4 regions of the Streptomyces sp. NPDC104367 genome follow, and region 4 is predicted to be linked to each of the others. Evidence: riboswitches for the same ligand, from Rfam matches in the RefSeq annotation. Region 4 holds a riboswitch; each other region holds the start of a gene.

What was found. Region 4 has a riboswitch for cobalamin ahead of ACZ619_RS03145 (cobalamin biosynthesis protein). Riboswitches for the same ligand answer to the same signal wherever they lie in the genome.
Region 1: it holds a riboswitch for cobalamin, as region 4 does, so the genes downstream of both, ACZ619_RS17195 (ribonucleoside-diphosphate reductase subunit alpha) here and ACZ619_RS03145 (cobalamin biosynthesis protein) in region 4, are expected to answer to the same signal.
Region 2: it holds a riboswitch for cobalamin, as region 4 does, so the genes downstream of both, metE (5-methyltetrahydropteroyltriglutamate--homocysteine S-methyltransferase) here and ACZ619_RS03145 (cobalamin biosynthesis protein) in region 4, are expected to answer to the same signal.
Region 3: it holds a riboswitch for cobalamin, as region 4 does, so the genes downstream of both, ACZ619_RS29435 (ABC transporter substrate-binding protein) here and ACZ619_RS03145 (cobalamin biosynthesis protein) in region 4, are expected to answer to the same signal.

Annotation. Positions count from the first base shown of each region.
Region 1 covers NZ_JBVJND010000010.1:101,781-109,201, forward strand. Annotated here, with positions in the region: gene ACZ619_RS17185 (hypothetical protein) at 1-18, shown strand, start outside; gene ACZ619_RS17190 (ribonucleotide-diphosphate reductase subunit beta) at 1-938, opposite strand, end outside; gene ACZ619_RS17195 (ribonucleoside-diphosphate reductase subunit alpha) at 938-3,307, opposite strand; cobalamin riboswitch at 3,434-3,558, opposite strand; partial or broken gene ACZ619_RS17200 (hypothetical protein) at 3,563-3,799, opposite strand; gene mctP (monocarboxylate uptake permease MctP) at 3,892-5,514, opposite strand; gene ACZ619_RS17210 (DUF3311 domain-containing protein) at 5,511-5,780, opposite strand; gene ACZ619_RS17215 (GntR family transcriptional regulator) at 5,904-6,668, opposite strand; gene ACZ619_RS17220 (extracellular solute-binding protein) at 6,979-7,421, shown strand, end outside.
Region 2 covers NZ_JBVJND010000020.1:174,480-181,900, forward strand. Annotated here, with positions in the region: gene ACZ619_RS28290 (hypothetical protein) at 1-91, opposite strand, end outside; gene folP (dihydropteroate synthase) at 408-1,256, opposite strand; gene metF (methylenetetrahydrofolate reductase [NAD(P)H]) at 1,249-2,160, opposite strand; gene metE (5-methyltetrahydropteroyltriglutamate--homocysteine S-methyltransferase) at 2,240-4,558, opposite strand; cobalamin riboswitch at 4,713-4,938, opposite strand; gene ACZ619_RS28310 (GntR family transcriptional regulator) at 5,700-6,194, shown strand; gene ACZ619_RS28315 (helix-turn-helix domain-containing protein) at 6,086-7,421, opposite strand, start outside.
Region 3 covers NZ_JBVJND010000022.1:47,935-55,355, forward strand. Annotated here, with positions in the region: gene ACZ619_RS29410 (sensor histidine kinase) at 1-1,312, shown strand, start outside; gene ACZ619_RS29415 (TAXI family TRAP transporter solute-binding subunit) at 1,419-2,417, opposite strand; gene ACZ619_RS29420 (pyrophosphohydrolase domain-containing protein) at 2,505-2,951, shown strand; gene ACZ619_RS29425 (histidine phosphatase family protein) at 3,187-3,756, opposite strand; gene ACZ619_RS29430 (isocitrate lyase/PEP mutase family protein) at 4,107-4,940, shown strand; cobalamin riboswitch at 5,242-5,418, shown strand; gene ACZ619_RS29435 (ABC transporter substrate-binding protein) at 5,474-6,523, shown strand; gene ACZ619_RS29440 (FecCD family ABC transporter permease) at 6,520-7,421, shown strand, end outside.
Region 4 covers NZ_JBVJND010000002.1:68,512-75,932, reverse strand. Annotated here, with positions in the region: gene cobN (cobaltochelatase subunit CobN) at 1-223, opposite strand, end outside; gene ACZ619_RS03150 (cobyric acid synthase) at 220-1,731, opposite strand; gene ACZ619_RS03145 (cobalamin biosynthesis protein) at 1,728-2,669, opposite strand; cobalamin riboswitch at 2,771-2,910, opposite strand; gene ACZ619_RS03140 (hypothetical protein) at 3,065-3,292, opposite strand; gene ACZ619_RS03135 (inorganic phosphate transporter) at 3,311-4,555, opposite strand; gene ACZ619_RS03130 (class II aldolase/adducin family protein) at 4,832-5,503, shown strand; gene ACZ619_RS03125 (alpha/beta hydrolase) at 5,756-6,883, shown strand; gene ACZ619_RS03120 (hypothetical protein) at 7,219-7,421, shown strand, end outside.

The DNA of each region.
Region 1 (7,421 bases), on a different contig from region 4:
AAGTTCGTCAGCTCCTGAACGCCCTGCAGCTCCATGAAGGAGAACGGGTTCTCCGAGCCGTACACCGGGGCGAAGCCGAGGCGGCCGAGCCGCTGGTCGGCGACGCACTCCAGATACTGGCGCATCGAGTCGGTGTTCATGCCCGGCAGGCCGTCACCGCACAGGTCCCGGGCGAACTGCAGCTCCGCCTCGACGGCCTCCCGCAGCATGTCGGTGACCTGCTCGCGGAGTTCGTCGTCGAAGAGCTCCGGCTCCTCCTTGCGGACCGTGTCCACCACGTCGAACGCGAAGCTCATGTGCATCGTCTCGTCGCGGAACACCCAGTTGGTGCCCGTGGCGAGACCGTGCAGCAGACCCCGGCTGCGGAACCAGTAGACGTACGCGAACGCGCCGTAGAAGAACAGGCCCTCGATGCACGCGGCGAAGCAGATCAGGTTGAGCAGGAAGCGGCGGCGGTCGGCCTTGGACTCCAGGCGGTCCAGGTTCTCCACCGAGTCCATCCACCGGAAGCAGAACTCCGCCTTCTCCCGGATGGAGGGGATGTTCTCGACCGCGGCGAAGGCCGCGTTGCGGTCCTCCGGGTCGGGGAGGTAGGTGTCCAGCAGGGTCAGGTAGAACTGGACGTGCACGGCCTCCTCGAAGAGCTGGCGCGACAGGTACAGACGCGCCTCCGGGGAGTTGATGTGCTTGTAGAGCGTCAGCACCAGGTTGTTCGCCACGATCGAGTCACCGGTCGCGAAGAAGGCGACCAGCCGGCCGATGAGGTGCTGCTCCGAGGGGCTGAGCTTCGCGAGGTCGGCGACGTCCGAGTGGAGGTCGACCTCCTCCACGGTCCAGGTGTTCTTGATGGCGTCCCGGTAGCGCTCGTAGAAGTCCGGGTAGCGCATCGGACGGAGCGTGAGCTCGAAGCCGGGGTCGAGAAGGTTCTTGCTGGACATCACTGGCAGGCCTCGCAGGACTCGGGGTTTTCCAGGGAGCAGGCGACGGCGTCCTCGGGAGCCGTCTGCTGCACGGGCACGGTGGCTTGGGCCTGGGCGGCGCGGGCGATGCGGGTCGCCGGGCGCGAGCGCAGGTAGTACGTCGTCTTCAGCCCCGACTTCCAGGCGTACGCGTACATCGAGGAGAGCTTGCCGATGGTCGGCGTCTCCAGGAAGAGGTTCAGGGACTGGGCCTGGTCCAGGTACGGGGTGCGGGCCGCGGCCATGTCGATCAGACCGCGCTGCGGGATCTCCCACGCCGTGCGGTACAGCCGCCGTACGTCCTCCGGGATCCACATGAAGTCCTGCACCGAGCCGTTCGCCTCGCGCAGCGCCTCACGGGTGCGGGCGTCCCAGACGCCGAGGTCCTTGAGGTCCTGCACCAGGTACGAGTTGACCTGGAGGAACTCCCCGGAGAGCGTCTCGCGCTTGAAGAGGTTGGAGACCTGCGGCTCGATGCACTCGTACACGCCCGCGATGGACGCGATGGTGGCGGTCGGCGCGATGGCGAGGAGCAGGCTGTTGCGCAGGCCGGTCGTCGCGATCCGCGCGCGCAGCGCGGCCCAGCGCTCGGGCCAGGTGAACTCGACGCCGTAGTGGTCGGGGTGCAGCACGCCCTGCGCGGTACGGGTCTTCTCCCAGGCCGGCAGCGGGCCGCCGCGCTCGGCGAGGTCGGCGGACGCCTCGTACGCGGCGAGCATGATCCGCTCGGCGATCCGGGTGGAGAGCGCCTTGGCCTCGGGGGAGTCGAAGGGCAGCCGGAGCTTGAAGAAGACGTCCTGGAGGCCCATCGCGCCGAGGCCGACCGGACGCCACTTGGCGTTGGAGCGGCCCGCCTGCTCGGTCGGGTAGAAGTTGATGTCGACGACCCGGTCGAGGAAGGTCACGGCGGTGCGGACGGTCTCGTCCAGACGGTCCCAGTCGATGTCCCCGCCGGCCACGAACGCGCCGAGGTTGACCGAGCCCAGGTTGCAGACCGCCGTCTCGCCGTCGTTCGTGACCTCCAGGATCTCCGTGCAGAGGTTGGAGGAGTGGACGACATGGCCGGGCACGGCCGTCTGGTTGGCCGTGCGGTTGGCCGCGTCCTTGAAGGTCATCCAGCCGTTGCCGGTCTGGGCGAGGGTGCGCATCATCCGGCCGTACAGGTCGCGGGCCGGGATGGTCTTGCGCGCGAGCCCGTCGGCCTCGGCCTTGCGGTAGGCCGCGTCGAACTCCGCGCCCCACAGGTCCACCAGCTCCGGCACGTCGGCCGGGGAGAACAGCGACCACGGCTCGTCGGCGTTGACCCGGCGCATGAACTCGTCCGGCACCCAGTGCGCGAGGTTCAGGTTGTGCGTACGCCGGGCGTCCTCGCCGGTGTTGTCGCGCAGCTCCAGGAACTCCTCGAGGTCGGAGTGCCAGGTCTCCAGGTAGACCGCGGCCGCGCCCTTGCGCCGGCCGCCCTGGTTCACCGCGGCGACCGAGGCGTCCAGCGTCTTCAGGAACGGCACGATGCCGTTGGAGTGCCCGTTGGTCCCGCGGATGAGCGACCCGCGGGAGCGGATCCGGCTGTACGACAGCCCGATGCCGCCGGCGTGCTTCGAGAGCCGGGCGACCTGGTGGTAGCGGTCGTAGATGGAGTCCAGCTCGTCCAGCGGGGAGTCGAGGAGGTAGCAGGACGACATCTGGGGGTGCCGGGTGCCGGAGTTGAAGAGGGTGGGGGAGGAGGGGAGGTAGTCGAGGCGGCTCATCAGGCCGTAGAGCGAGGCGACCTCGTCCACGGAACGCGCGGTGTCGTCCTCGGCGAGGCCGGCGGCGACCCGGAGCATGAAGTACTGGGGCGTCTCGATCACGTGCCGGGTGATCGGGTGGCGCAGCAGGTAGCGGCTGTGCAGGGTGCGCAGGCCGAAGTAGCCGAAGCGGTCGTCGGCGGCCGGGTCGACCAGGGCGTCGAGGCGGTCCGCGTGCAGCCGTACGAACTCGGCGGTCCGGTCGGCGACGAGGCCCTCGCGGTGGCCCACGGCGACGGACCCGGTGAAGGAGGTCACCCCCTGGGAAGCGGCCTCGGCGCGGACGGAGACCGTCAGCAGCCGGGCGGCGAGCCGGGAGTAGACGGGGTCCTCGGAGATGAGCCCGGCGGCGGCCTCGGTGGCCAGCTCGCGCAACTCCGACTCGTCGGCCCGCGCGGACCGGCCGCGCAACGCGGCGGCGGCGACCCGGCCGGGGTCGGCGTCGGGGAGGTCGGCGGTCAGCTCGGTCAGGGTCCGCAGCAGCGCGGTACCGGGACCGTCCTCTTCCACGGATGCCACGGAGATGGTCGCTGAAGCCGGGTCGGCTGGCGCGATGGTCACGTGGGGGCTCTCCCTCGCTCGGCACGGGGCCTGGCGGAGGGCAGGGAGCAGCACACGAGCGAGCACACGCGTGTCGCGTCCCCGGCCCACTCCACGAGGCCCGGACGTCAGAACACCCGGGCCGGACGGCCGGGCGTGCTGTCGGCAGGTCCTCGGACTGACTCCTGCGCACAGATGTGCGCAAGTACACCGTTGCGGGACAGTTCCGGATTCACACCGGATTCCCCTGCGGCGACAGCGAGCATGAGCATACATCTAGTGCCGGGCTGCGGTGTCACCCCCAGATGTTGTGTCGCGGTGGTGTCGGAGCGTCAGCTCGTAGGTGAGGAGGGTGATCTCCGGCAGCTCCGGCAGGGGATTCCGGTCCCGGTCTGGTGTGCGGACGAAGCCCAGGCGTTCGTAGATCCGGTGGGCGCCGCGCAGGGTCCGCCGGGTCGACAGCACGACGCCCGTGCACCCCGGGACGGCCCGTGCGCGGTCGATGTCCCTGCGGGTGGGTGTGTACGACGGCGGGCCGCCGTCGCGCTTGGTTCCCGGCGGCCCGCTGCGGGCGGGGTGGCTTGCTCGCGCGGTTCCCCGCGCCGCTAGAGGGGCGCCACGGCCGGCGGCAGTTCCACCTCCACGTCCGGGTCGCCCGCGTCGGCCGTGTAGTCCCGCGGGTCGGTCTCGTCGAGGCCCTCGGGGGCCTTGAGGGCCTTCAGGGCGAAGGTCAGGACCGCCGCCACCGCCAGGTTCAGGACGAAGGCGGTGAGGCCGATGTAGCCGATCTGGCCGATGCCCGGGATCTCCTTGGAGCTGCCCCCGAAGTGCGCCTGGGTGGGGGAGGCCACGCCGTAGGCCGCGACCGTGCCGTAGACCATGCCGACCGCCCAGCCCGTCAGCAGGGCCCAGCGGTGGAACCAGCGGGTGAAGAGACCGCCGACCAGGGCCGGGAAGGTCTGGAGGATCCAGATGCCGCCGAGGAGCTGGAAGTTGATGGCGACCGTCTTGTCCATGGTGAGCACGAACACGAGGGCGCCGACCTTCACCAGCAGCGACACGATCTTGGAGACCTGGGCCTCCTGCTTCGGTGTGGCGTCGGGCTTGATGAAGTCCCGGTAGATGTTGCGGGTGAAGAGGTTCGCGGCCGCGATGGACATGATGGCCGCGGGGACCAGGGCGCCGATGCCGATCGCCGCGAAGGCCACGCCCGCGAACCAGTCCGGGAACATGTCCTCGAACAGCTGCGGGATCGCCAGCTGGCCGTTGGTGACCTTGACCCCGGCCGCGATGGCCATGAAGCCCAGCAGCGCGAGCAGGCCGAGCATCAGCGAGTACAGCGGCAGGATCGTGGTGTTGCGGCGGATCACGTCACGGCTCCTGGAGGAGAGCGTCGCGGTGATCGAGTGCGGGTACATGAAGAGCGCGAGCGCGGAGCCCAGCGCCAGCGTGGCGTACGTCCACTGACCCGCCTCCGGCGGGGTCAGCGCGCCGCGCGGCTTGCCGGTCGCCGGGTTGGTCTGGGCGAACGCGTGGCCCGCCTTGGCGAAGATGTCGTCGAAGCCGCCCAGTTTGATCGGGATGTAGATGATCGCCACCGCGATGACGAGGTAGATCAGGCCGTCCTTCACGAACGCGATCAGGGCGGGTGCGCGGAGGCCGGAGGAGTAGGTGTAGGCCGCCAGCACACCGAAGGCGATGAGCAGCGGCAGGTCCTTCACGAACCAGTTGGTGCCGTCGCCGCCGCCGACGCCCATCACGTCCAGCACCGCCTGGATGCCCACGAGTTGCAGCGCGATGTAGGGCATCGTCGCCAGGATGCCGGTCAGGGCGACGGCGAGCGAGAGGCCCTTGGAGCCGAAGCGGCCGCGCACGAAGTCCGAGGTGGTCACGTAGCCGTGCTTGTGGGAGACCGACCACAGCCGCGGCAGGAACGTGAAGATCAGCGGATAGACGAGGATCGTGTACGGCACCGCGAAGAAGCCGGCCGCGCCCGCCGCGTAGACCGCCGCCGGCACGGCGACGAAGGTGTACGCCGTGTAGAGGTCGCCGCCGAGCAGGAACCAGGTGATCCAGGTCCCGAACGACCGCCCGCCCAGGCCCCATTCGTCCAGGGAGTGCTCGTTCTCGGCCCGGCGCCAGCGCGCGGCCAGGAAGCCGATGACCGTGACGGCCAGGAAGAAGAAGACGAAGACGCCGAGCGCGACGCCGTTCACACCGTCCTTCACCGCGGCACACCCCCGTCCGCGCCCGCGGCCCTGCGGGTGCGCTGGTCGCGCTGCCACAGCCGGTAGGCGGTGCCGGTGAGCGCGGTGGAGAGCAGCACCCACAGCATCTGGTACCAGTAGAAGAACGGGATCCCGATGAACGCGGGATCCGTCCTGGCGTACGAGCCCACCCACAGCATCGCCACGAAGGGCGCGGCGAGGCAGACGGCGATGATCACGCGCACCGGTGTCACCACCGGGTGTCTCACTTCAGGTAAATCCGACATTCCGCGGCTCCGTCCCCTGACCGTTCGCCTGTGTAACGCGCAGGCAATCTAGGTCACGGCGTCCGTGCAGCGGAAGATGCAGTTCGCGTCTCCGTATGCCGATTCCGTGAAGGGTGCCGGCGGTCAGTCCTGCGGCCGCTTGAGGCGGGCGACGAACTTGTAGCGGTCCCCGCGGTAGACGGACCGCACCCACTCCACGGGCCGGCCCTCCAGGTCCAGGGAGTGCCGGGAGAGCATCAGCATCGGCAGGCCCACGTCGGTCCCGAGCAGGCCCGCCTCGCGCGGCGTCGCGAGCGAGGTCTCGATGGTCTCCTCGGCCTCCGCGAGACGGACGTCGTACACCTCTGCGAGGGCTGTGTAGAGGGACGTGTACTTGACGAGGGAGCGGCGCAGCGCGGGGAAGCGCTTCGCGCTCAGGTGCGTGGTCTCGATGGCCATGGGCTCGCCGTTGGCCATCCGCAGCCGCTCGATGCGCAGCACGCGGCCGCCCGCGCCGATGTCGAGCAGGCCGGCCAGCCGGTCGTCGGCGGTGATGTAGCCGATGTCGAGCAGCTGCGAGGTCGGCTCCAGGCCCTGGGCGCGCATGTCCTCGGTGTAGGAGGTGAGTTGCAGCGCCTGGGAGACCTTCGGCTTGGCGACGAAGGTGCCCTTGCCCTGGATGCGCTCCAGCCGGCCCTCGACGACCAGTTCCTGGAGGGCCTGGCGGACGGTGGTGCGGGAGGTGTCGAACTCGGCGGCCAGGGTGCGCTCGGGCGGGACCGGGGTGCCGGGGGCCTGGGTCTCCGTGATCTCCAGGAGGTGCTTCTTCAGGCGGTAGTACTTGGGCACGCGCGCGGTACGGACGGCTGTCCCGCTCTCGTTCTCCGCACTGCTGACGTCGGTGCTCATGCTCCGCCTTCCCGGCTCCGGGTGTGGGTCACGTCGTGATCCCTTCTGTATACCGTCGCCGCCTCTTTTGGTCTAGTCCACAAGGCCGACTGGTCTAGCGGACGAGAGTACTCCGCCACCGCTCTTTTCGCTGGCTTCTTACTTAAAGGTTCCTGCATATGTAGGTCGCATAACAGCTGGTCAGGGGTGTTTCTGGGTCTCTTGACAGGCTTCGTGGTCTGGTCCAAGCTCCCGGTACTGGTCTACACCATTGGTCCAGATTCCCGGCCTCATGGCCCGGGGGGTGTGTGGGCATCCTGAGGAGGGTGGCGTGAAGCGCAGGCTGATAGCCGCGATCGGTATCGCGGGCATGGTCGTCTCCATCGCGGCGTGTGGCAGTGACAAGAAGGACGGCGGGGACACCGGCAAGGGCACGGACGCCAAGGAGCTGACCGTCTGGCTCACCGTGGACGCGCAGAACAACTGGCCGAACCTGGTCAAGGCCGCCGACGCGGCCGTGCAGAAGAAGCACCCGGGCATCAAGATCAAGCACGAGTACTACGGCTGGCCCGACAAGAACACCAAGCTGGACGCCGTCCTCGCCACGGACAAGGCCCCCGACGTGGTCGAGATGGGCAACACCGAGATGCTCGGCTACATGGTGAAGGGCGCCTTCGCCCCCGTCGACGCCTCCCAGTTCACCGGCTCCGACCAGTGGCTCGACGGCCTCAAGGCCTCGGTGACCTACGACGGCAAGACCTACGGCGTCCCGTA
Region 2 (7,421 bases), on a different contig from region 4:
ATGACGGCGGGAACAGGCGGTCCTCCAGAACGGGCAGTCCGAACAGCAGCAGGAGCATGACCACCGGGGTGAGCAGAGCTGTGACGATCACGTTGCCTCCCCGTGAAGCTGACGATCACGGTTGTCACTCCGTGGCAAGTCGGCCATGACCACCGTGCGGCCGAACGGGGGACATGGCACGCGGAGACCGGCTGTATGTAGACCGATCGGGTGATGCGTATCCGTGTCTTGGCAGGCGGGGGAGTTCGGGCGCGGGGCGTCCTTCCTCTCCAAGGCCGCCATGCACGTGCGTGCACCCGCATTCGCCGCACCAGAGCCGGCCGTCGCGCTGCTGTCCGCAGGCACCGGTGGAGATATGGCGGCAACCATGCCGTCGTTGCGGCACCGTAGCCTTCAGGGCCGTGTCATCAGCCGTCCTCCTTGGCCGCCTCCAGTGCCTCGAACACGGTGAGCGCGTCGCGGAGGGCGGCGACGTCGTGGGTGCGGACGTAGTCCGCCCCGGCGCGTGCGGCGTACAGTTCCGCCGCCAGCGTGGCCGGGCCGATCCCGGAGACGGTGCTGCCGGTGAGTGTCCGCAGGAACGACTTGCGGGACGGTGAGATCAGCACCGGCAGGTCGAAGCGGGCTTTGAGCTGTTCGAGTCCGGCCAGGGTCCGCAGCGACGGTTCGGGACTGCTGCCGAGGAAGTAGCCGAGTCCGGGATCGATGACCAGTCGGTCGCGTCCTACCCCGGCCGCTTCCAGCGCGGCCAGGCGGTCGGTGAAGAACGCCTCGATTCCCCGGCACACCTGTGCGGCGTCGGTCCGCACCTCGGTGGCGGGCCCATGGCGTTGTACGGAGTGCATGACGACGAGCCGGCAGCCGGTGGCGGCGAGTGCCTCGTACCGGTCCGGATCGTCGAAGCCCTGGATGTCGTTCAGGTATGCGGCGCCGTGGGCGGCGGCGAACAGCTGTGTCGCGGGTCGGTAGGAGTCGACCGAGACCGGAACGCCCTCGGCGACCAAGTGGTCGAGTACGTCGGCCAGTCGTCCGATCTCCTCGGCCTCCGTCACCTGCTCGGCTCCCGGGTGGCTCGCGGCGGGCCCGAGTTCGATGACGTCGGCGCCCTCGGAGCGCAGCCGGTGCGCGTGTGCCACCGCGGCGTCCGAGGTCAGGTACCTGTTCCCGTCCGAGAAGGAGTCCGTGGTGATGTTGACGATCCCGACCAGGGACGGCCGGTGGATGCCCACGGGTGAATTGGGGGTGTGCTCAGTCATGGAGTCCGAGTTTCTGGTAGATCTCCGTCGTCACCGTCGAGAAGTTCATGGTCATGAAGTGCAGCCCGGGCGCCTCTTCGGCGATCAGGCGGCGGCACATCCGGGTGGCGTGGTCGATTCCGAGCGCCCTGACCGCACGGGGGTCGTCCTGTGCGGCAAGCATGTGCTCGGCCAGCTGGGTGGGGAAGGCGGCGGTGGAGAGGGTGGGGATGCGGTGCAGTGAGCGGATGGTGGTGACCGGCATGATCTCCGGGATGATCGGCGTCTCGCATCCGGTCGTCGTCACGCGGTCGCGGAAGCGCAGGTAGTCGTCGACGTCGAAGAACATCTGGGTGATGGCGTAGTCGGCTCCGGCCCGGCACTTGTCGACGAAGTGACGGATGTCGGCGTCCCGGCCGGGGGAGCGCGGGTGCATCTCGGGGAAGGCCGCGACGCCGACGCAGAAGTTCCCGGACTCCTTGATCAGGCTGACCAGTTCGGCCGCGTAACGCACCCCGTGCGGGTGCTCGGTCCAGGGGCCGAGCGGATCGCCGGGAGGGTCGCCGCGGAGGGCGAGGATGTTGCGCACGCCCTGGTCGGCGTAGTGGCCGAGGATGTTGCGCAGTTCGGCGACGCTGTGGCCGACGGCGGTGAGGTGGGCGACCGGGGTGAGCGTGGTCTCCTGGGCGATCCGTCCGGTGATGCTGACGGTCCGGCCGCGCGTCGAGCCGCCGGCACCATAGGTCACGGAGACGAAAGTGGGCGACAGTGCTTCCAGCCGGCGGATCGCGGTCCACAGGCCGGCTTCGGCCGCCGCGCTGCGCGGTGGCATGAACTCGAACGAGTAGGAGCGGCCTCCCCGTTGAAGGAGGTCGCGAATGGATGCCGCGCCGTCCGGCCTTGTGCTGGGCATACCGAGAGCCATGGGCTGATGCTTTCTCCGGGGCCGGGCCGGGCCGGGGGAACGCGGCGGACGCGTCCTCCCGGACAGGCGGGGTTTGTGGTCAGGAGGCGGGCAACTCCGCACGGACCGTACGGGCGGCGGTGACGAGGTTCTCCAGGGCGGCGCGGGTCTCGGGCCAGCCGCGGGTCTTCAGCCCGCAGTCGGGGTTGACCCACAGCCGCTCGGCGGGGATCGCCTTCAGCCCGGTCCGCAGCAGCTCGGCCGCTTCCGCGGTGCCCGGGACACGCGGCGAGTGGATGTCGTAGACGCCTGGGCCTGCCTCGCGCGGGTAGCCGTGGGCGGCGAGTTCGCGGGCGACCTGCATGTGGGAGCGGGCGGCTTCCAGGCTGATGACATCGGCGTCGAGATCGTCGATGGCCTGCACGATGTCGCCGAACTCGGCGTAGCACATGTGGGTGTGGATCTGGGTGTCCGGCCGTACCCCGGCGGTGGTGAGCCGGAACGCCTCGGTCGCCCACGCGAGGTAGGCGGGGTGGTCGGCGGCCCGCAACGGCAGGGTCTCGCGCAGCGCGGGTTCATCGACCTGGATCACCGAAGTCCCGGCCGCCTCCAGGTCGTTGACCTCGTCGCGCAGGGCGAGGGCGACCTGGCGGGCGGTGTCGGCGAGGGGCTGGTCGTCTCGGACGAACGACCAGGCGAGCATGGTGACCGGGCCGGTGAGCATGCCCTTGACCGGGCGGTCGGTGAGGGACTGGGCGTACGACGTCCAGCGCACGGTCATCGGTTCGGGCCGGGAGATGTCGCCGGCCAGGACCGGCGGGCGCACGTAGCGGGTGCCGTAGGACTGGACCCAGCCGTGCTGGGTGGCCAGGTAGCCGGTGAGCTGTTCGGCGAAGTACTGGACCATGTCGTTGCGTTCGGGCTCGCCGTGCACCAGGACGTCGAGGCCGGTCTTCTCCTGGAAGGCGATCACCTCGCCGATCTCCGTCTTGATCCGCTCCTCGTACCCGGCCGTGTCGATGCGTCCGGCACGCAGGTCGGCGCGGGCGGTGCGCAGTTCGCCGGTCTGTGGGAAGGAGCCGATGGTTGTGGTCGGCAGCAACGGCAGCCCGAGGCGGGCCCGTTGGGCGCGGGCGCGTTGGTCGTAGGGCTGCGAGCGGCGGGCGTCGGCCTCGGTGACCGCTCGGGTCCGGGCCCGGACGGCGGGATCGTGGGTGATCGGCGAACCGGCCCGGGAGGCCAGATCGGCGCGGTTGGCGGCGAGTTCGGCCGCGATGGTGTCGGTGCCCCGGGCGAGTCCCTTCGCGAGGGTGACGATCTCGGCGGTCTTCTGCTGCGCGAAGGCGAGCCAGCGCAGGATCTGCGGCTCGATGTCCCGTTCGAGGGCGGCGTCGAGCGGGACGTGCAGCAGGGAGCAGGAGGCGGCGACGTCGACCCGGTCCGCCAGGCCCAGCAGTGTGCCGAGGGTGGACAGGGACTTCTCCAGGTCGTTCACCCAGATGTTGCGGCCGTCGACGACACCGGCGACCAGCCGCTTGCCGGGCAGTCCGCCGACGGCCGCGAGGCCGTCCAGGTTGGCGGCGGCGGCCTCGGTGAAGTCCAGGGCCAGCCCCTCCACCGGGGCCTGGGCGAGGACGGGCAGGGCCTCGCCGAGCCGGTCGAAGTAGGAGGCGACCAGCAGCTTGGGCCGGTCGGTGAGCGCGCCGAGGTCCCGGTAGGCGCGGGCGGCGGCGTTGAGTTCGGCCCGGGTGCGGTCCTGGACCAGGGCGGGTTCGTCGAGCTGCACCCAGTCGGCGCCGGCCGCGCGCAGGTCGGCGAGAACCTCGGCGTAGACCGGGAGCAGCCGGTCGAGGAGGGTGAGCGGTTCGAAGTCGGCGGGCACACCGGGTGCGGGCTTGGCGAGCAGGAGGTAGGTGACCGGACCGACCAGCACGGGCCTGGCCGTGAGGCCCAGAGCGAGGGCTTGCGTCAGCTCGGCGACCTGCTTGGCCGTGTCGGCGGTGAACACCGTGTCCGGGCCGAGTTCGGGGACCAGGTAGTGGTAGTTGGTGTCGAACCACTTGGTCATCTCCAGCGGCGCGACGTCCTGCGTGCCGCGGGCCATGGCGAAGTAGCCGTCGAGGGCGTCGGCGCCGACGGCGTCCCGGTGCCGCTCGGGGATCGCGCCGACCATGACGGTGGTGTCCAGGACGTGGTCGTAGTACGAGAAGTCGCCGGTCGGGACCTCGTGGATGCCGGCGTCGGCGAGTCGGCGCCAGTTGGCCGCGCGCAGTTCGGCTGCCGTGGTCCGGAGGGCGTCTGCGCTGACGCGGCCCTTCCAGTAGTTCTCGATCGCCTTCTTCAGTTCCCGGTCCGGTCCCTGGCGGGGGTAGCCGTACACGGTGGCCCGGACTGCCGCGGCTGCGGACTTGGTGGTCACGGAGATCTCCTTCGCGAGACGATTCCCTGAGATCCCGGCGACGGGACGAGAGCGCGAAGGGTGACGGAACCGGGCGGAGACAGCCCATGGCCGCCCGCTCGGTATGTACGCCGACCCGCCCACGAGGTCACCGGGATGTCCGCGCGCGGAGTCGTCCGCACACGGGCAGGTGGCAGGTCTTCGGACTCACGGGCACGCCCTCCTTCGTCAGGAGGACACCTACTGGCCGTCGCTTCCCAGACCCCGTACGTCGGGTCCAGTGCGTATGACGGCGGTCGTTCCCGCTCACCGCTGCGGGGCAGTCCCGGATTCCCACCGGGTTCCCTCTTACGACGCATCCCGCCTGGCGGACGGGGCGAACCAGCTGCACCGGCCAGCCTACGGGGACGGTGGCGAGTACGGAGGGTCACGTCCATCATTCGGATGGTGAGCCGAGACACGCGGGTGACCAGGTGTGAAACCGGCGACGGGCGGGAAGACGCCGCCGGCCCGCCCGTTTCCCCGGCCTCCATACCTCCGCTTCCTGCCGGCCGTCCCCGCCGACGGCTGTCGGACAGCAGGCGCCTTCACCCGAATGAGGGCTGTTGTCAGCACGCTCGAACGCTCGAACGGCGATCCCGCGCAGTGACCGCATCACCGCATCACCGCATCGTCGGAATCATCGGAATCGTCGTATGCGCTGTACCAGTTACCGTCGGCAGGTGCGTACTCGGCGCCGATCGCGGGGAGGGCGTGGGCGGCGTCACCGGCGACGGAGACGATGACACCGGGGGTGCTTCGGACCGAGGGGTCGATGAGCCCCGCTCACGGCTTTCGGGGAGGCGATGCGGGTGCGTCGGCCGCCGGTGACAGGCCCGATGCCGACGAGGGCGGGGCCGGCGTCGGTGAGCAGTTGCCGGACAGCTCCGCGGCCGACGGGAATGCGCCTGGGCCGCACGACGAGGTCGGCGCAAGGACGAGGCCTCCGCGTACGACGGCTTGGGGTCGGGGTTGCGCCACAGGAACTCGGGGTGGTCGGGCAGGACGTCACCGGGCTTGGTGAGAGGGTTGCCGCGCGGGTGCATCACTGAGCGGCCTCCTGGGCCACGAGGGCGATGGAACGCTGGCCGACCAGGCCTATCGCTCCATCTCCGACCGTCTGGTGACCCTCCGGATCCGCCCCGGCGAGCCCGTCAACGACGAGCGGATCGCCGCCGAACTCGGCTTCGGGCGCACGCCCGTCAGGGAAGCCCTCAAGCGGCTGGAACACGAGCGGCTCATCGTCGCCCACCCCCCGCGCGGAACCTTCGCCACCGAGGTGCAGATCGCCGGCCTCGGACACATCTCGGAAGTCCGCAAGCGGCTCGAACCCCTCGCGGCGGGCATCGCGGCCCGACGTGCCGGCGAGGACGACCGCGCCGGCCTCGAAGGGCTGCTGCCGGGCCTGGCCGGCCACGATCCGCAGCGTCATCTGACGCCCGGCCCGTCCGCGGCAGGGGCCTGCGCCGGTCCAGGGCACGGACCTGCCGGCGGCACGCGTCCCGCGCGTCAGTGTGCCGCGCCCCGTGAGTCCTCCGGGCGCATGCGCGGCCTGCCCGCCAGGCTGGCCCACAGATGCGGAGCGATGTCGTCCTCGGGGAGCTGGGCGATCATGTAGCGGACGCAGCGCTCGATCTTGACCCGCCACAGGCGGGCCGCCTCGTTCCCGTCGGCGTCGCACAGCGCGTCGTGGACGGCCGTGTCCTCGTCGGCGATGGTGTCGCAGGCCTGGCTGTAGTTCATGTCCAGGACCGTGACGAACATCCGCAGCCGGGCCGTGAGGCGTTCGAAGGTCGTCGCGGCCTGCGGCAGATCCGCGATCCGGGCGAGGGCGTCCTGGTACCTCAAGTCGTCCTCGCGGATGCGGAGATGGTCGTTGTCCCGGGCGGCAGCCCGGACCTCCGCCAGTGCCGCCGAGGCCGGGGCGAGGTTGTCCCGGCCCAGCATGGCGATGCGGCGCATGAGCAGCGCGCCGAGGCTCGCGCGCAGTGCGTAGAGATCGAGCACGTCCTTCGCCGTGACGGCGGGCACCGCGGTCGCTCCGCCGGGCAGCAGGTCGAGCATGCCCTCCTCGGCCAGAGCGTGCAGGCCCGCGCGGATCCTCCGGCGTGACAGGCCGAGGCGGAGAGCGAGCGGAGCCTCCCGGACGCGGTCCCCCGGCCGGTGGCCCCCGGTGAGGAGGGACTCACGCAGCAGACCGACGACCGGATCCGCCGTGAGCGGGGCACCGGGCGGGACGTCGGAGGATGTGATCCGCACCGCGATTCCCGGGGCGCGCGGGTCGGGGGCGCGCACATCTTGGGCGTTCGAGTCACTGTCAGGCCCGCAGATGGCCGGACTGTCGTACGACGGACGCGGAGCGGCGATGCGGGTGAAGGCGGCTGCGGTAGGGGTCCATGTGCTCGACCAGGTCAGCAGCGCGTCCCGCAGCCGGGGCAGGCCGGGTGTGACCCCGTGGGGGAGCCGGGCCCGGGCGGCGAGCAGCCGCCGGGCCTCGGCGGTCCACTCCTCGGGGCTGGGCGCGTGGTGCCAGCGCGGCCGCGAGGACAGGGACGCACCTGATCGGTCCAGGTCCGCGCACGCCTGGGCGCTCACGCCGTACGCCAGGAGGTGGACCCGGGCTCCGCCCACCGCGGCGGGCCGCACCTGTTCCATGAACGCGTCCAGCGCGCAGTGGTCCGACCCTTCGGCGCCGTGCTGCCGGCCCCTGAGGGACGCGAAGGCGGAGGCCACGGCCAGTACGTGAGAGGCCTCCCGGTCCTGCCCGAACAGCCGGTCCGCGAGGGGAGCCGCGGAGGTGTCCGCGGACCGGCTCCGCCCCGAGCGGGCCGTCACCGCGAGCACA
Region 3 (7,421 bases), on a different contig from region 4:
CGCCGCCCAGCAGCAGAAGGTCGTCGTCGACCGGATCGACGACACCGCGCGGTTCGCGGCCCTCGCCCAGTACGTGACCGACACCCCCACCGCCTCGCGCCCCATGCGCACCGACGACCGGCTGGAGACCCTGCGCCGCGAACTCGCCAGCTACTACGGCGTCTACGGCATCCGCGCGGGTGTCTTCTACCGCAACGCGTCCTCCATGGCCAACGCGCCCGACGACTGGGTGCTGCCGAGGACGGGCGAGGTCCGGGAGGCGTTCGACGAGGCGCTCCTCAGCCGCCGCAGCCACGATCCCGCACAGGTGTGGCCCTGGCAGCACAGCCGGCTGGTCGTGGCCTCGCCGGTGATCCGGGACGGCGACGTCGTCGCGGTGGTGGTCACCGACTCGCCCACCGACTCGATGCGCTCCCGCACCCTGAGCGGCTGGCTGTTCATCGGCGCCGGCGAGATCGCCGCGATGCTCCTCGCCGTGGGCGCGGCGCTACGGCTGACCGGCTGGGTGCTGCGGCCGGTGCGGATCCTGGACGCCACCACCCACGCGATCGCCAGCGGGCGGCTGAAGTCCCGGGTCGCGGCGGCCGGCGGTCCGCCGGAACTCAGACGGCTGGCCCGTGCGTTCAACGAGATGGCGGACAACGTCGAGGACGTGCTGGAGCAGCAGCGCGCCTTCGTCGCCGACGCCTCCCACCAGCTGCGCAACCCGCTGTCCGCGCTGCTGCTGCGCATCGAACTGCTCGCCCTCGAACTCCCCGAGGACAACGAGGAGATCGCCTCGGTCCGCACCGAGGGCAAACGGCTCGCCCAGGTCCTGGACGACCTGCTGGACCTGGCGCTGGCCGAGCACGCCGAGGCGGACCTCATGCTCACCGACGTCGGCCGGCTGGCGGAGGAGCGGGTCGCCGCCTGGGCTCCGGCCGCCGCGGCGAAGGGCGTACGGCTGACCGGTGAGTGCGCGCCGACCACCGGGTGGGCCGACCCGATCACCCTGTCCAGCGCGCTGGACGCGGTGATCGACAACGCGGTGAAGTTCACGCCGGAGGGCGGTGTGGTGGAGGTGTCCGTGACCGCCGACGGCGATGTGTCGACGGTCGTGGTGACCGACACCGGACCGGGGCTGACCGACGAGGAACTCACCCGGGTGGGCGACCGGTTCTGGCGCAGCGGACGCCATCAGAACGTGAAGGGTTCGGGGCTCGGGCTGTCGATCACCCGGGCGTTGCTGGCGACGGGCGGGGGCGAGATCACCTACGAGCACCACGAGCCGCGGGGGCTGCGGGTGAGGGTGGCCGTGCCGCGGAGCGGGTGACGGGTGGCGCGTGACGGGTGGCGGGTGTCGAGCGGCGGGTGACGGGTGGCGGGTGACGAGCGGCGGGTGACATGCGGCCGGGGCGCGGACGGGTGCGCCCCGTGCCTCAGGGCTTGACGGAGCGGTAGTAGCGCCGGGCGCCCGCCTGGAGCGGGAGGGGGTCCGTGTAGATCGCCGTGCGCAGGTCCACCAGCTGGGCGGAGTGGACGTGGGCGCCGATGTCGTCGCGGCTCTTGATGACCGTGCGGGTCACCCACTCGGTGAGGCGCGGGTCCATGTCCTCGCGGGTCACGAGGATGTTGGAGACCGCGATCGTGGCGACCGTCGTGCCCTGCTGCACGGACGGGTACGCCGACTCGGGCATGTTGGTCGCCCGGTAGTACAACGCGGCCTCGCTCTCGGAGTGCAGCTTGGTGACGAGGCTCCCCTCGATCGGCACGAACGAGAACCGGAACTTCTTCGCGAGATCCTGCAAGCCCTTGGTCGGCAGCCCGCCCGACCAGAAGAACGCGTCGATCTTGCCTTTCCGGAGCCGGTCCGGACCGGTGTCTATGCCGTCCGACACGGGTGTGACGTCCTTCGTGGGGTCGATCCCGGCGGCCCTGAGCACCCGGTTGGCGATCAGCCGCACACCCGAGTTGGGCAGGCCCGTCGCCACCCGCTTGCCCCGCAGCTGCGCCACGCTCGTGATGCCCGAGTCACGCGCCACCACGAGCTGGACGTAGTCGTCGTAGAGCCGCGCCACCCCGCGCAGCCGGTCGGCGCCCCGGCCGCCGTTCTGCTCGTACGTCTCCACCGCGTCGGCGGCCGCGATGGTGAAGTCGGCCCCGCCGTTCGCCACCCGCCGCACGTTCTCGTACGACCCCGCGCTCTGCTTCAGTTCCACCCGCAGCCCCGGCATGTCCTTGCGCAGCTCGTTGCGCAGCCGCTCGCCGTACTCCTGGTAGACCCCGCTCAGCGATCCGGTGCTGAAGGTGATCGTCCCGGTCGGCGGCTTCTCGCCCAGCGGCAGCAGCCACCACAGCAGCAGGCCGAACGCGACGAAGCAGGCGGCGGCGCCCTGGAGCGCGCGGCGCCTGCCGATACGGGGGAACACCATGGGCATGCGCGCGATCCTGCCAGCCGGTCACCGTCCTGGCCAGGGGCACCGTGCCGGGCCGGACTGTCAGAGGCGGCGGTTAGAGTCGTTCGCATGACCAGTTCCTCGACCAGTTCCTCCACCGGCACCACGACCGACTCCTCACCCTCCGGACTCGTCCGGGAGTTCCACCGCGCCTTCGGCCTCGACGCCCGCACCACGCCGACCGAGGTGTCCCCGGAGCTGGCCGCCCACCGGGGGGAGCTGCTCGCCGAGGAGGCCGCGGAGGTTGCCGAGGTCGCCGTCGCCGGGCCGCTGGACCGGCTCGCGCACGAGCTGGCGGACGTGGTCTACGTCGCGTACGGCACCGCGCTGGTGCACGGGATCGACCTCGACGCGGTGATCGCCGAGGTCCACCGGTCCAACATGAGCAAGCTGGGGCCGGACGGACAGGTCGCCCGCCGGGCCGACGGCAAGGTCCTCAAGGGCGAGCACTACCGGGCGCCGGACGTCTCGGCGGAGCTGCGCCGCCAGGGCTGGATACCCGGGGGCGACGCCTGAGGGTCCGGGACGGCCGACGGGCCTCGGCGTCCGTCTGCCCGTGACGTGACCTGAACCACGGCGGTGTCAGGTCGCGTGGCCGTGGCCTTGAGTGCGGGTGTGGGCGCCGGCGTGGCTGTTATCGGGGCGGGTCAGCCCTGTCGGGCGGCCGCGCGGCGCTGGGGGGTCATGCCGGCGACCCTAGGAAGAGGCCGGGCGGCCGCTCCACCGTTTTTCCGGCGCCCGGCGCCCGGCTTTAGGCCTCGCCCGTCGGCCCGACGCCGGCCTGGCCGAGCCGGAGGTTCCAGCGGCCGGCCCGGCCCGTGACCTCCGTCGCCGCGAGCGGGGGGACGTCGACGCGCCAGAACGCTGCCTCGGGAGCGCCGAGCGCGTGCAGCACCACCGCCCGGACCACCTCCGGTTCCACCACGGCGAGCGTCCTGCCGTCCGCCGGGCCCGCCGACTCCAGCCAGTGCACCACCCGCGCGCACAACTCCCGTACGGATTCGCCTCCGTGGGGTGCGGCGCCCGGATCGGACAGCCAGCGGACGACCGCCTCCGGCTCGGCGGCGCCGACCTCGTCCAGGGTGCGGCCCCGCCAACGGCCCATGTCCAGCCCGGCCAGGCCCGGTTCGACGGAGGCGTCCAGACCGAGCGCGACCGCCGTCTCCGTGCAGCGCACACTGGCGGAGCTGACCGCGCGTCCTGCGCCGGGCAGGGAGAGCCGCACCGCCCCCGGGTCCTCGATCGAGTCACCGTCGTCGAAGCGGGCCCGCCGCAGCGAGGGGGTGATCGCCGGGGCGATGAGGATGACTCGGCTGGTCACGGGGGTGTTCCTCCTACGTCGCACAACGAACGCGCACACCGGGCCCGCACGACGGTACGCGCCCCACGGACACACTCCCGCCTCCGCACCCGCCCCCGCACTCGCCTCCGCCCCCGACCCGCACTCGCCCCGGCGTCCGGATGCGGCTCCGCCTCTCGTCCAGGCCCGGTATCCGGCTTCGACCAGTTCGGTACCGGAGAACGCCGGCAGCGACTTGCCGCTCCCGAAGGAGGCGGAGACCGCCGGAAGCCGGTCGGTGGGCAGGAGGGCGTGATCACCTGCGTCGCCCTGGACCGCGCCGGGAGCCGATGAGCGGCCGGTTGTCAGTGCCGGCTGACACACTTTTCGACGTGGACACCCAACGCCGAGAACTGGCCGCACGCTTCGTGGAGGCGCACCGCGAGGGCTGCTTCCTGCTCCCCAACGCCTGGGACGCGGGCAGCGCCCGCGTGCTGGAGGCCGTCGGCTTCCCGGCCGTGGCCACCACCAGCGCGGGCATCGCCTTCTCCCTGGGCCGCCCCGATCACGACTACGGCGGCGGCCGGGTGGACCGGGCGACCATGATGGGCCGGATCCGTGAGATCGCCGCCGAGGTGCGCGTCCCGGTGAGCGCGGACCTGGAGGACGGCTTCGGCGAGTCCCCCGAGGCCGTGGCCGAGACGGTCTCGGCGGCGCTCGCGGCCGGAGCGGCGGGCGGCAACATCGAGGACTTCACGGGCGACCGCTCCCGGCCGCTGCACGACCCGGAACTCTCGGCGGACCGCATCCGTGCCGCACGCCAGGCGGTCGACGCGGCCGGTGAGCCGTTCGTCCTGGTCGGCCGCACCGACGTGCTGCTGACCGGCGGTCCGCTGGCGGAGGCTGTCCGCCGGGCCAACTCCTTCCTCGCGGCGGGCGCGGACTGCGCGTTCGTGCCGGGCGCGGCCGACGCGGAGACCATCGGCACGCTGGTGAAGGAGATCGACGGGCCGCTGAACGTGGTCATGGGGCTGACGGGCGGCGCCCTGTCACTGGCCGACCTGCGCGAACTCGGGGTGCGCCGGGTCACGGTGGGCGGCAGCATCGCGCGGGCGATGTACGCGCAACTCCTCGGCGCGGCCCGGGAACTGGTGGACCGGGGGACCTTCTCCTACGCCGAGAACCAGATCTCGCAGACGGATCTCAACGACCTCTTCCGGAGGTGAGGCACCACCTTTTTCGGTGGTGAGGCACGACCTCTTCCGGAGGTGAGGAGGGAGACCGGCAGGGTCGGAGCGCAGGCTGCGGTCAGCCGGTCAGCCGGTCAGCCGGTCAGCCGGTCAGCCGGTCGGGCGCCGACCATGTCAGGTCGGCCTAGGCGGCGTTCACGCGACCCCGCCGACCCCGCCGACCCCGCCGATCCCGCCGACCCCGGCATCCCCGAGCGGGCCCGGGGCACCGTCGTCCGCGCCGGGTTCGCCCTTGGAGAGCCTGGTGCGGTCTCCCGGTCCGACCGTACGACGGGCTTGATAGCCTCGGTGAGCCAGTCGAGCCACACCCGAGGCCAGGGAATCCGGTGCGAATCCGGAACTGACGCGCAGCGGTGAGGGGGACGGGCGGGGCACGCTAGCCACTGGGAGACCGGGAAGGCGCCCCGGCCGGACGAACCCGAGTCCGAAGACCTGCTGGCACCTTCGCGCCCCGGCGCGCAGGGACGTCCGTAGGCCAGGCTCCGCGTACGAGCCCCGACCCCAGAGGCATGCCCGTGCTCAGCACCCCCGCCCCGCTCCGCATCCCCACGCTCCTCCTCGCGTCCGCCCTCCTGCTCACCGCCTGCGGCGGCACCGGGAGCGGCGCCGCCACCGAGACGTCTGCCGCCGCGGGCTATCCGGTGACCCTCCACAACTGCGGCCACGCGGTCACCCTCAAGTCGGCGCCGAAGCGGGCCGTCTCCCTCAACCAGGGCACCACGGAGATCCTGCTCTCCCTCGGACTCGCCGACCGCATGGCCGGCACGGCCACCTGGACCGACCCGGTGATGAAGGGCCTGGAGAAGGCCAACGCGTCCGTTCCCCGCCTCGCCGACAACAACCCCTCCTTCGAGAAGGTGCTGGACGCCGAACCCGACTTCGTCACCGCCTCGTTCGTCTCCACCCTCGGCAAGGGCGGGGTCGCCACCCGCGAGCAGTTCGAGAAGCTCGGCGTGCCCACGTACGTCTCGCCGTCCGACTGCTCCGCGGGCAAGGACAACGACAGCGGCGGCGACGGATCGCGCGGCGAACCGCTCACCCTCGACGCCGTCTACGGCGAGATACGCGACCTGGCCCGCGCGTTCGGCGTCGAGGAGCGCGGCACCGAACTCGTCGCCTCGCTGAAGAAGCGGGTGCGCGCGGCCACCGCCGGACTGCACGCCTCGGACGTGTCCCTGATGTACTGGTTCGCCAACTCCCAGTCGCCCTACCTGGCCGGCTGCTGCGGCGCGCCCGGCGCCATCACCCGGGCGGTCGGCGCGCAGAACGCCTTCGCCGACACCCACGACGAATGGCCCCAGGTCAACTGGGAGACGGTCGCCGACCGCGACCCCGACATCATCGTGATCGGCGACCTGACCCGCAAGCAGCAGACCGCCGAGACCGCCGCGGCCAAGATCCGCTTCCTGGAGTCCAACCCCGCCACCCGCAATCTGACCGCCGTGAAGAAGAAGCGGTACGTCCTGCTGAGCGGGCAGGCGATGAACCCGTCCATCCGCACCATCGAGGGGATCGAGAAGGTCGCGGCCGGTCTGCGTGACTTCGGGTTCGCCAAGTGAGCGTCCGCTCGCTGCTGTTGACGGGCGGGGGCCTGGCCGCGCTGCTCGTGTCGGTCGCCGTGGCCGTGACGATCGGCCCCGCCGACATCTCCACCGGTGACGTCTGGGCCTCCGTCGCGGCCCATCTCGGCCTCGGCGAGAGCGGGCTGGCGCCGCTGCGGGACGGCATCGTGTGGGACCTGCGGATGCCGCGCACACTGCTGGCCGCCGTGTGCGGGGCCGGACTCGCCGTCTGCGGCGCGGTCATGCAGTCGCTGCTGCGCAACCCGCTCGCCGACCCCTTCGTGCTCGGGGTCTCCTCCGGCGCGTCCACCGGCGCGGTCGCCGTGGTCGTGCTCGGCGTCGGCGGGGGAGCGGTGTCCCTGTCGGCGGGCGCCTTCGTCGGCGCGCTGCTCTCCTTCGGCCTGGTGCTGCTGCTCAGCCACACCCTCGGCCCCAGCACCGACCGGGTCGTCCTGTCCGGGGTCGCGGCCATGCAGCTGTTCTCCGCGCTGACCTCGTTCACCGTGCTCACCTCGGCGGACGCGGAGACCACCCGGGGCGTGCTGTTCTGGCTGCTCGGCTCGCTCAGCGGCGCCGACTGGGGACAGGTGCTGCTCTGCGCGGGCGTCCTGGCGGCCGTCCTCGTCGTCTGCCTCGGGTACGCCCGCACCCTCGACGCGTTCGCCTTCGGGGACGAGGCCGCCGCCGGGCTCGGGGTCCGGGTCGCCCGCACCCGTCTGGTCCTGCTCTGCGCGACCGCGCTGCTCACCGCCGCCCTGGTCAGCTGCGCGGGCGCGATCGGCTTCGTCGGCCTGGTCCTGCCGCACGCCACCCGCGCCCTCACCGGCTCCGGGCACGCCCGGCTGCTGCCGGTCACCGCGCTGACCGGTGCCGTCTTCCTGGTCTGGGTGGACAC
Region 4 (7,421 bases):
CGGTCGGGATCCCGGCGGCCCGCAGCGCGGCGAGCCCGTCCTCCCAGGCCCGCTTGCCGCCGAGCAGCCGTACGACGGCGATGTCCGCCCCGTCGATCAGGGCGGGCAGCTCCTGGGCCACGTCGATGCGCGTCGGATTGCCGATCCGGTAGCCGGCGCCGGAGGCGGCCCGGGCCGCCAGCAGATCGGTGTCGGCGGTCGACAACAACAACACTGTGCTCATGCGGGCGCTCCCGGTGGAATGAAAGGCAGTCCTTGTGGCGCGCCCGACTCGATGAGCCGCCAGAGCGCGTCCGTGTCCGCGTGCTGTTCGATCAGGTCGCCGAGCCGGTCGAGCTGCTCCTCGCGCAGCCCGGCGAACGAGGTGTCGGGGGCCGGCACGAACCGGCGGCCCGCGGCGGCCGCCACCTCGCGCAGGAAGGCCCGCCGGAAACCGTCCGACTCCAGTGAGCCGTGCCAGTGGGTGCCCCAGGTCTGTCCGACCCGGCAGCCGTCCAGGAAGGCGTCTCCGCCGGTCACCTCGGCGACCCCGTGATGGATCTCGTACCCCTCGACCCGCTCGCCGAGGGCCTCCCCGACGGGCCGGGTGAGGGTCTTCTCGCGGGCGAAGCGGACGCGGACGGGCAGCACGCCCAGCCCGTCCACCAGGCCCCGCCGGCTCTCCACCTCGTCCTCGATCCGCTCGCCGAGCATCTGGAAGCCGCCGCAGATGCCGAGGACGGGCCGCTGCTCGGCGGCCCGGCGCCGCAGCGCGTCCGCGAGCCCCCGCTCGTGCAGCCACTCCAGGGCCCGGACCGTCCCCCGGGTCCCCGGGATCACGACGAGGTCGGCGTCGGCGAGTTCCTCCGGCCGGTCCACGAACCGCACCAGGACGCCGGGTTCGGCGGCGAGCGCGTCCACGTCGGTGAAGTTGGACATCAGCGGGACGGCGCAGACGGCGACCCGCAGCACGTCCTCCCCGACGGGCGGGGCGGTGCTGGACTCGCGTACGGTGCCGCGCAGCGAGACCCTGAGCCCGTCCTCCTCGTCGATGCCGAGGCCGTGCCGGAAGGGCAGGACGCCGTAGGTGTGCCGCCCGGTGAGCCCGTGCAGCATGTCGAGGCCGGGCTCCAGCAGGGAGACGTCACCCCGGAACTTGTTGACCAGGAACCCGGCGACGAGCGCCTGGTCCTCGGGCGAGAGCAGGGCGACGGTGCCGAAGAAGGAGGCGAACACGCCCCCGCGGTCGATGTCGCCGACCACGAGCACGGGCAGCCCGGCGTTGCGGGCGATCCCCATGTTCACGATGTCGGTCCGGCGCAGGTTGATCTCCGCCGGACTGCCGGCCCCCTCGCAGATCACCGCGTCATACGTGCCCCGCAACTCGGCGAGACAGTCGAGCACGGTCCCGAGCAGCTTCTGCTGCCGCCCGCCGTGGTAGCCCCGCGCGCTCAGCTCGCCGACCGGCTTGCCGAGCAGCACGACCTGGCTGCTCTGCTCACCGCCGGGCTTGAGCAGCACCGGGTTCATCAGCGCGGTCGGCTCGATGCGGCAGGCCTGCGCCTGCATGGCCTGCGCCCGCCCGATCTCGGCGCCCTCGCGGGTGACGAAGGAGTTGAGCGACATGTTCTGCGCCTTGAACGGCGCGACCTTCACGCCCTGCCGCACCAGCCACCGGCAGATCCCGGCGGTGACGACGCTCTTGCCGGCGTCGGAGGTGGTGCCGGCCACCAGGAGACCCCCGCCGTTCATGCCGTCCGTCCCTTCGCGACGAGGCGCGCGGCGACCGTCACGCCGAGCGCGAGCAGGCCGACGCGGCGCGAGAGCCGCACCGCCCGACCGATGTCCGTGACCGCCACCGCGCGTCCCTCCCCGTTCAGCACGGGCCGATGCTCGATCCGCCCCCCGTACGACAGCGTCCCCCCGAGCCGTACCCCCAGCGCCCCCGCGAACGAGGCCTCCACGGGCCCGGCGTTGGGGCTCGGGTGCCCGGCCGCGTCGGCCCGCCAGGCGCGTACGGCGCCACGGGCGTCGCCGCCGGCGACCGTCGCCAGCACGGCGGTCAGCCGTGCCCCCGGCCAGCCGGCCACGTCGTCCAGGCGGGCGGAGGCCCACCCGTACCGCCGGTAACGGGCCGACCTGTGGCCCACCATGGCGTCCAGGGTGTTGACGGCCCGAAACCCCACCAGTCCCGGCACGCCGGCCACGGCCCCCCACACCAGCGCGCCGACGACGGCGTCGCTGGTGTTCTCGGCGACGGACTCCACGACCGCGCGGGCGATCCCGTCGGCGTCCAGGGCCTGCGGGTCACGTCCGCACAGATGCGGCAGCCGGGCGCGGGCGGCCTCGACGTCCCCCGCCTCCAGGGCGCGTCCGACGGCTCGGGCCTCCCGGGCGAGCGAGGTCCCGCCGACGACGGCCCAGGTGGCGGTGGCGGTGAGCAGCGCGGAGGCGGTGGCGGACGGCCGTACGGCCCGCTGGGCCAGCGCCCCCAGGGCCACGGCGCCGCCGGCGCACACGGCGGTGTGCAGCGCGCCCCACCCGCGGTGGTCCCGCCACAGCACCCGCTCCACGGCCCCGGCCGCCCGTCCGAACGCGGCGACCGGATGCCCGCGGCGCGGATCGCCGAGCAGCAGATCCCCGAGGAGGCCGGCGGCGGCGCCGTACGCGAAGACGCGATCGGCACCCATCGGCTCAGCCGGCCGTGGGGTCGGTGGCCGGGCTGGTGGTGAACCTCGAACGGCAGCCGCGCATGGCGTTGTGTCCTCACTCAGGGTGTCCACGCCCTGGTTCGACGAGACCGGCGGTGAGAGTTCCTGGCTCCCGGGGCTACCTACCCCGGTGACAGTGGCGGGACCGCGCCGGATTCACACCGGCTTCCTCTCTTGCCGCCGTACATGGCCTCGGCAGTCCACCACGCCCCCGGAAGACCCGTCAACTTGCCGTTGACCTGCGCGGGGAGAGTGTGCGAAGGCCCACATCGGGGGGCCGGTGGGGCTGCCGTGGCACGCCGAAGGCTCCTCCCCGAACCGGTCGGGGAGGAGCCTTCCGGGCTCTGGTCGGCCCGTGGTCGCGGCGGCCCGGGTCAGGCCTTGGCCACGATCAGGTGGATGCCGTAGGCCACGGCGGCCGCGCAGGCCGCGAAGCAGAGGTAGGCGGCGGTGACGGCGAGGACCGCGGAGCCGCCCTGGGCCGTGGCCCGTTCGCGGGCGGAGAGACCCTTGATGCCGAGGGTGAAGAGGGTCACCAGACCCACGGTGGCCACGAGGCTGACGCCGAAGACGGAGCCGATGGCTGCCCAGTCGATTGTCATGTCGGTTCTTCCTCGGGGTCAGACGGTGGTGGCCGGGCCGGCCGCGGGGGCGGCGGGGGAGGCGGGGGAGGGGATCGTGGCCGTCAGGCCGTCGGTGACGGAGACGGTGCCGGCGGGCGGCGGGGTCACGGCGGCGATCGCGGTGGTCACCACACCGGCCGGCTCCTCGGCGACGACGTTGCTGCTGTCCACGACCTCGCGGCGGGACAGCTTCCAGATGGTGGCGCTGGCGGCCACCAGGAAGACGGCCACGAGGGCCGTGCCCCAGTCGCCGAGGTCCGTCACGGACTCGGCGAGGGCGCCGACCAGTGCGGCGGCCGGCAGCGTGAGCACCCAGGCCACCATCATGCGGGTCGCGGTGGACCAGCGGACCGTGCCGCCCTTGCGGCCGAGGCCCGCGCCCATCACCGAGCCGGAGACGACGTGCGTGGTGGAGAGGGAGAAGCCGAGGTGGGAGGAGGCCAGGATGGCGGTGGCCGCGCTGGTCTGGGCGGCGAAGCCCTGCTGCGGCTGGAGGTCGGTCAGGCCGGTGCCCATGGTGCGGATGATGCGCCAGCCGCCGATGTAGGTGCCCAGCGCGATGGCGAGGCCGGCGGAGAGGATCACCCAGGTGGGAGGGTTCGAGCCGGGGGCGATGGAACCGCCCGCGATCAGCGCGAGGGTGATGATGCCCATCGTCTTCTGCGCGTCGTTGGTGCCGTGCGCGAGCGAGACCAGGCCGGCGGAGGCGATCTGGCCCGCGCGGTAGCCCTTGCGGGTCGCCTCGCCCTCGGCGTTCTTCGAGAGCGTGTAGGAGAATCGGGTGGCGAGCATCGCCGCGAGGCCCGCGACCACGGGCGCGGCGACGGCCGGGAGCAGGACCTTGGTGACGAGCACGTCGCCGTGGACCGCGCCGACGCCGGCCGAGGCGACGGTGGCGCCTATCAGACCGCCCATGAGGGCGTGCGACGAGCTGGAGGGCAGGCCCACCAGCCAGGTCACGAGGTTCCAGAGGATGGCGCCGACCAGGGCGGCGAAGATGACCTCGGGACGTATGCCGTTCTCGTCGACGAGGCCCTTGGAGATCGTGTTGGCGACCTCCACGGAGAGGAAGGCGCCCACCAGATTGAGCGCGGCGGACATCGTCACCGCGATCTTGGGCTTGAGCGCGCCGGTCGAGATGGTCGTGGCCATCGCGTTGGCGGTGTCGTGGAAACCGTTCGTGAAATCGAACGCGAGTGCGGTGATGACCACAATCGCGAGGATCAGCGAGAAGCTTTCCATTTACCCAGACAATCTTTAGAGGTCATCAGCTGTTGGACCGTAGGCAACCTGGGTGAACGGAAGGTGAACTGGGGTGGGCATGGTGGTGTCAATGAGGGAGGGTCGGCATTCCGCTTACGGCCCTGCGCCCCGTGGCCCCTTGACCGGCTGCCCGCCGTGAACGCTCTCGGCCGGCGCCCGGGGCCACGGACGAGATCCTGGTCACCCGGTCTCCGGTCGACCCGGTCTCCGGCCACCCGGCGCGATCGACGGCGGGACGGCTGGCAGGATCGGGGCATGGGTGAGCAGCAGCGGGACGTACGCACGGCGGAGGCCGAGGCCTGGCGGGACCTCGTCGACACGGCCCGCCGCACGGTGGCCGACGGACTGGTCGTCGGCACCTCCGGCAACGTCTCGGTCCGGGTCGGCGACACCGTGCTGGTCACGCCCTCGGGCGTGCCCTACGACCGCCTCACCCCGGACGACGTGACGGGCGTCGACCTCACCGGCCGCCAGGTCCTCGGCACCCTCGTCCCGACCAGCGAACTCCCCATGCACCTGGCGGTCTACGGCGCCACCGACGCCGTCGCGGTCGTCCACACCCACGCCGTCCACGCCACCGCCGTCTCGACCCTCGTCCCCGAGCTGCCCGCGGTCCACTACATGTCCGCCGCCCTCGGCGGCACCGTCCGGGTCGCCCCGTACGCGACGTACGGCACCGAGGAGCTGGCCCGGAACATGCTCCGCGCCCTGGCCGGCCGCGCCGGCTGCCTCCTCCGGAACCACGGCACGATCACCTACGGCACGTCCCTGGCCCAGGCCTACGACCGCACCGCCCAGCTGGAGTGGATGTGCCACCTGTGGCTGACGGCGTCCTCGGTGCCCGGCCTGACCCCCAGCCTGCTGTCGGACGAGCAGCTCACCGAGGCCGGGGACCGCCTGCGGGGCTACGGGCAGCGCCGGGACTGAGCCCGCCGCGCGTCCCCGGGCTCCGGCGGCGTCCGGCCCTCCCGGACCCCTCGCGGACCCTCTCCCGCACCGCTTGCGGAACCTCTTCCGCACTGCTTGCGGAACCTCTTCCGCACTGCTCGCGGAACCTCTTCCGCACCCCTCGCGGACCCTCTTGCGGACCCCTCCCGCTCCCGCTCGCGTACCCCTGCGCGCCTCGGGTGCTCCCGTGCTCCGCTGGCCGCCGCCGAAGTCCGAGCCGACACTGGACAGGTGCGCCCAGTCAAAGTCACGGCCGCCGCAGTCGGCGCCGTACTCGCCGCAGGGGCGGCCGGTGTGGCCGCCGGCCGGTTCGCCAGTGACGCCGCGCTGAAGGCGCCGCCCGGCCGGCCCCTGCCCACCGAACCCCGGCTCACCGTGCACGGCACCGCGGCCGGCCGCATCACCCTCACCCGGGATCTCGCCTCGCTGCGCCCCGGCACCTACGGCCTGGCCGGCGACGGCTCGCACGCGGTGGTCGGCGCCGTCCTGGAGTCCGCCGCCGACACCGCCGACACCGTCGTACGACGGCTGGTGCGGGTGACGCACGGCAGCCTGGAGAGCGGCGACAAGGTCTGGCTCACCCCCAACGTCCACATCGGCGACCCGGGCGCGGCCCTCGGCCTGGAGTGCGCCGACATCGACATACCCGGCGAACTCGGCCCGCTGCCCGCCTGGTTCGTGCCCGGCTACCGGGACACCTGGGTGATCGCGGTGCACGGCCTCGGCGCCACCCGCGAACTCGCCATGAACGTCATGGGCTTCCTGCACGCCAGGCGCCTGCCCGTGCTCGCCCTCGCCTACCGCGGCGACCTCGGCGCCCCCCGCCCCCAGGACGGCCTGAGCCACCTCGGCGAGAGCGAGTGGCGCGACCTCGACGCGGCGATCCGCTACGCCGTCCGCTACGGCGCCCGCCGCGTCGTCCTGCACGGCTGGTCCACCGGCGCCACCATGGCGCTGCGCGCCGCCACCCACTCCGCGTTGCGCGAGCGCGTCAGCGGCCTGGTCCTGGACTCCCCGGTGCTCGACTGGGAGGCCACCCTGCGCGCCCTCGCCCAGGCCCGCCACACCCCCGAGCCCCTGCTGCCGCTCGCGGTGCGCGCCGCCCAGGGCCGTGCCGGACTCCACGCCGACCACGGCGCCGACCACGCCGACCCGGCCCGGCTCGCCGTGCCCACCCTGATCGTGCACGGCCCGGACGACACGGTGGCCCCCTGGGTGTACTCCCGCCGGCTGGCCGCCCTGCGTCCCGACCTGGTCGCGCTGCACACGGTGCCGGACGCCCCGCACGGCGCGATGTGGAACGCCGACCCGAAGCAGTACGAGGAGCGCCTGCGCCGGTTCCTCACCCCCCTGATGTGACCCCGCACCCCTTGATGCGACCCCTCGCCCCCTCGTACGACCCCTCGCCCCCCTGATGTGATTCTTCCCGCACCCCGGCCCCGCACCGATCCGGGCCGGAAGCCCCGATTCCATCCGGTTCCGGAGGTTCCGTTTAAGGCCGTACCACTGGCCTGAACATGTCTCCTCGCCTCCCGTCGGACCCCGTGCGTTGGCCAGCCCCGTAGCCCGCCGTGACATTCCGTTTGGGTTTTCGGACCGTCAACCGGAAGACTGCACCCGTGACGTCCCGTATCCCGCGCGACTCAAGGCTTCGACTCGTCCGAACGCGACCCCTGGCCGCCGCCCCCCGAGCGATGAACCAGCGGCCCGCGCGCCGCCCCGCCCCCCGCCCGCCCGAGGGCACCCCGGCCCCCTCCGAGCTGGCCAGAATGGCACGCTCCGGGCTGGCCGGCGCGGCCCGCGTCGCACACTGGGCCGACACCGCCCTCGGCCCCGGCAGCGACGGAGCCACCGCCGACGGCAAGGCCACCCTCTCCGAAGCGACCGCCGAACGCGC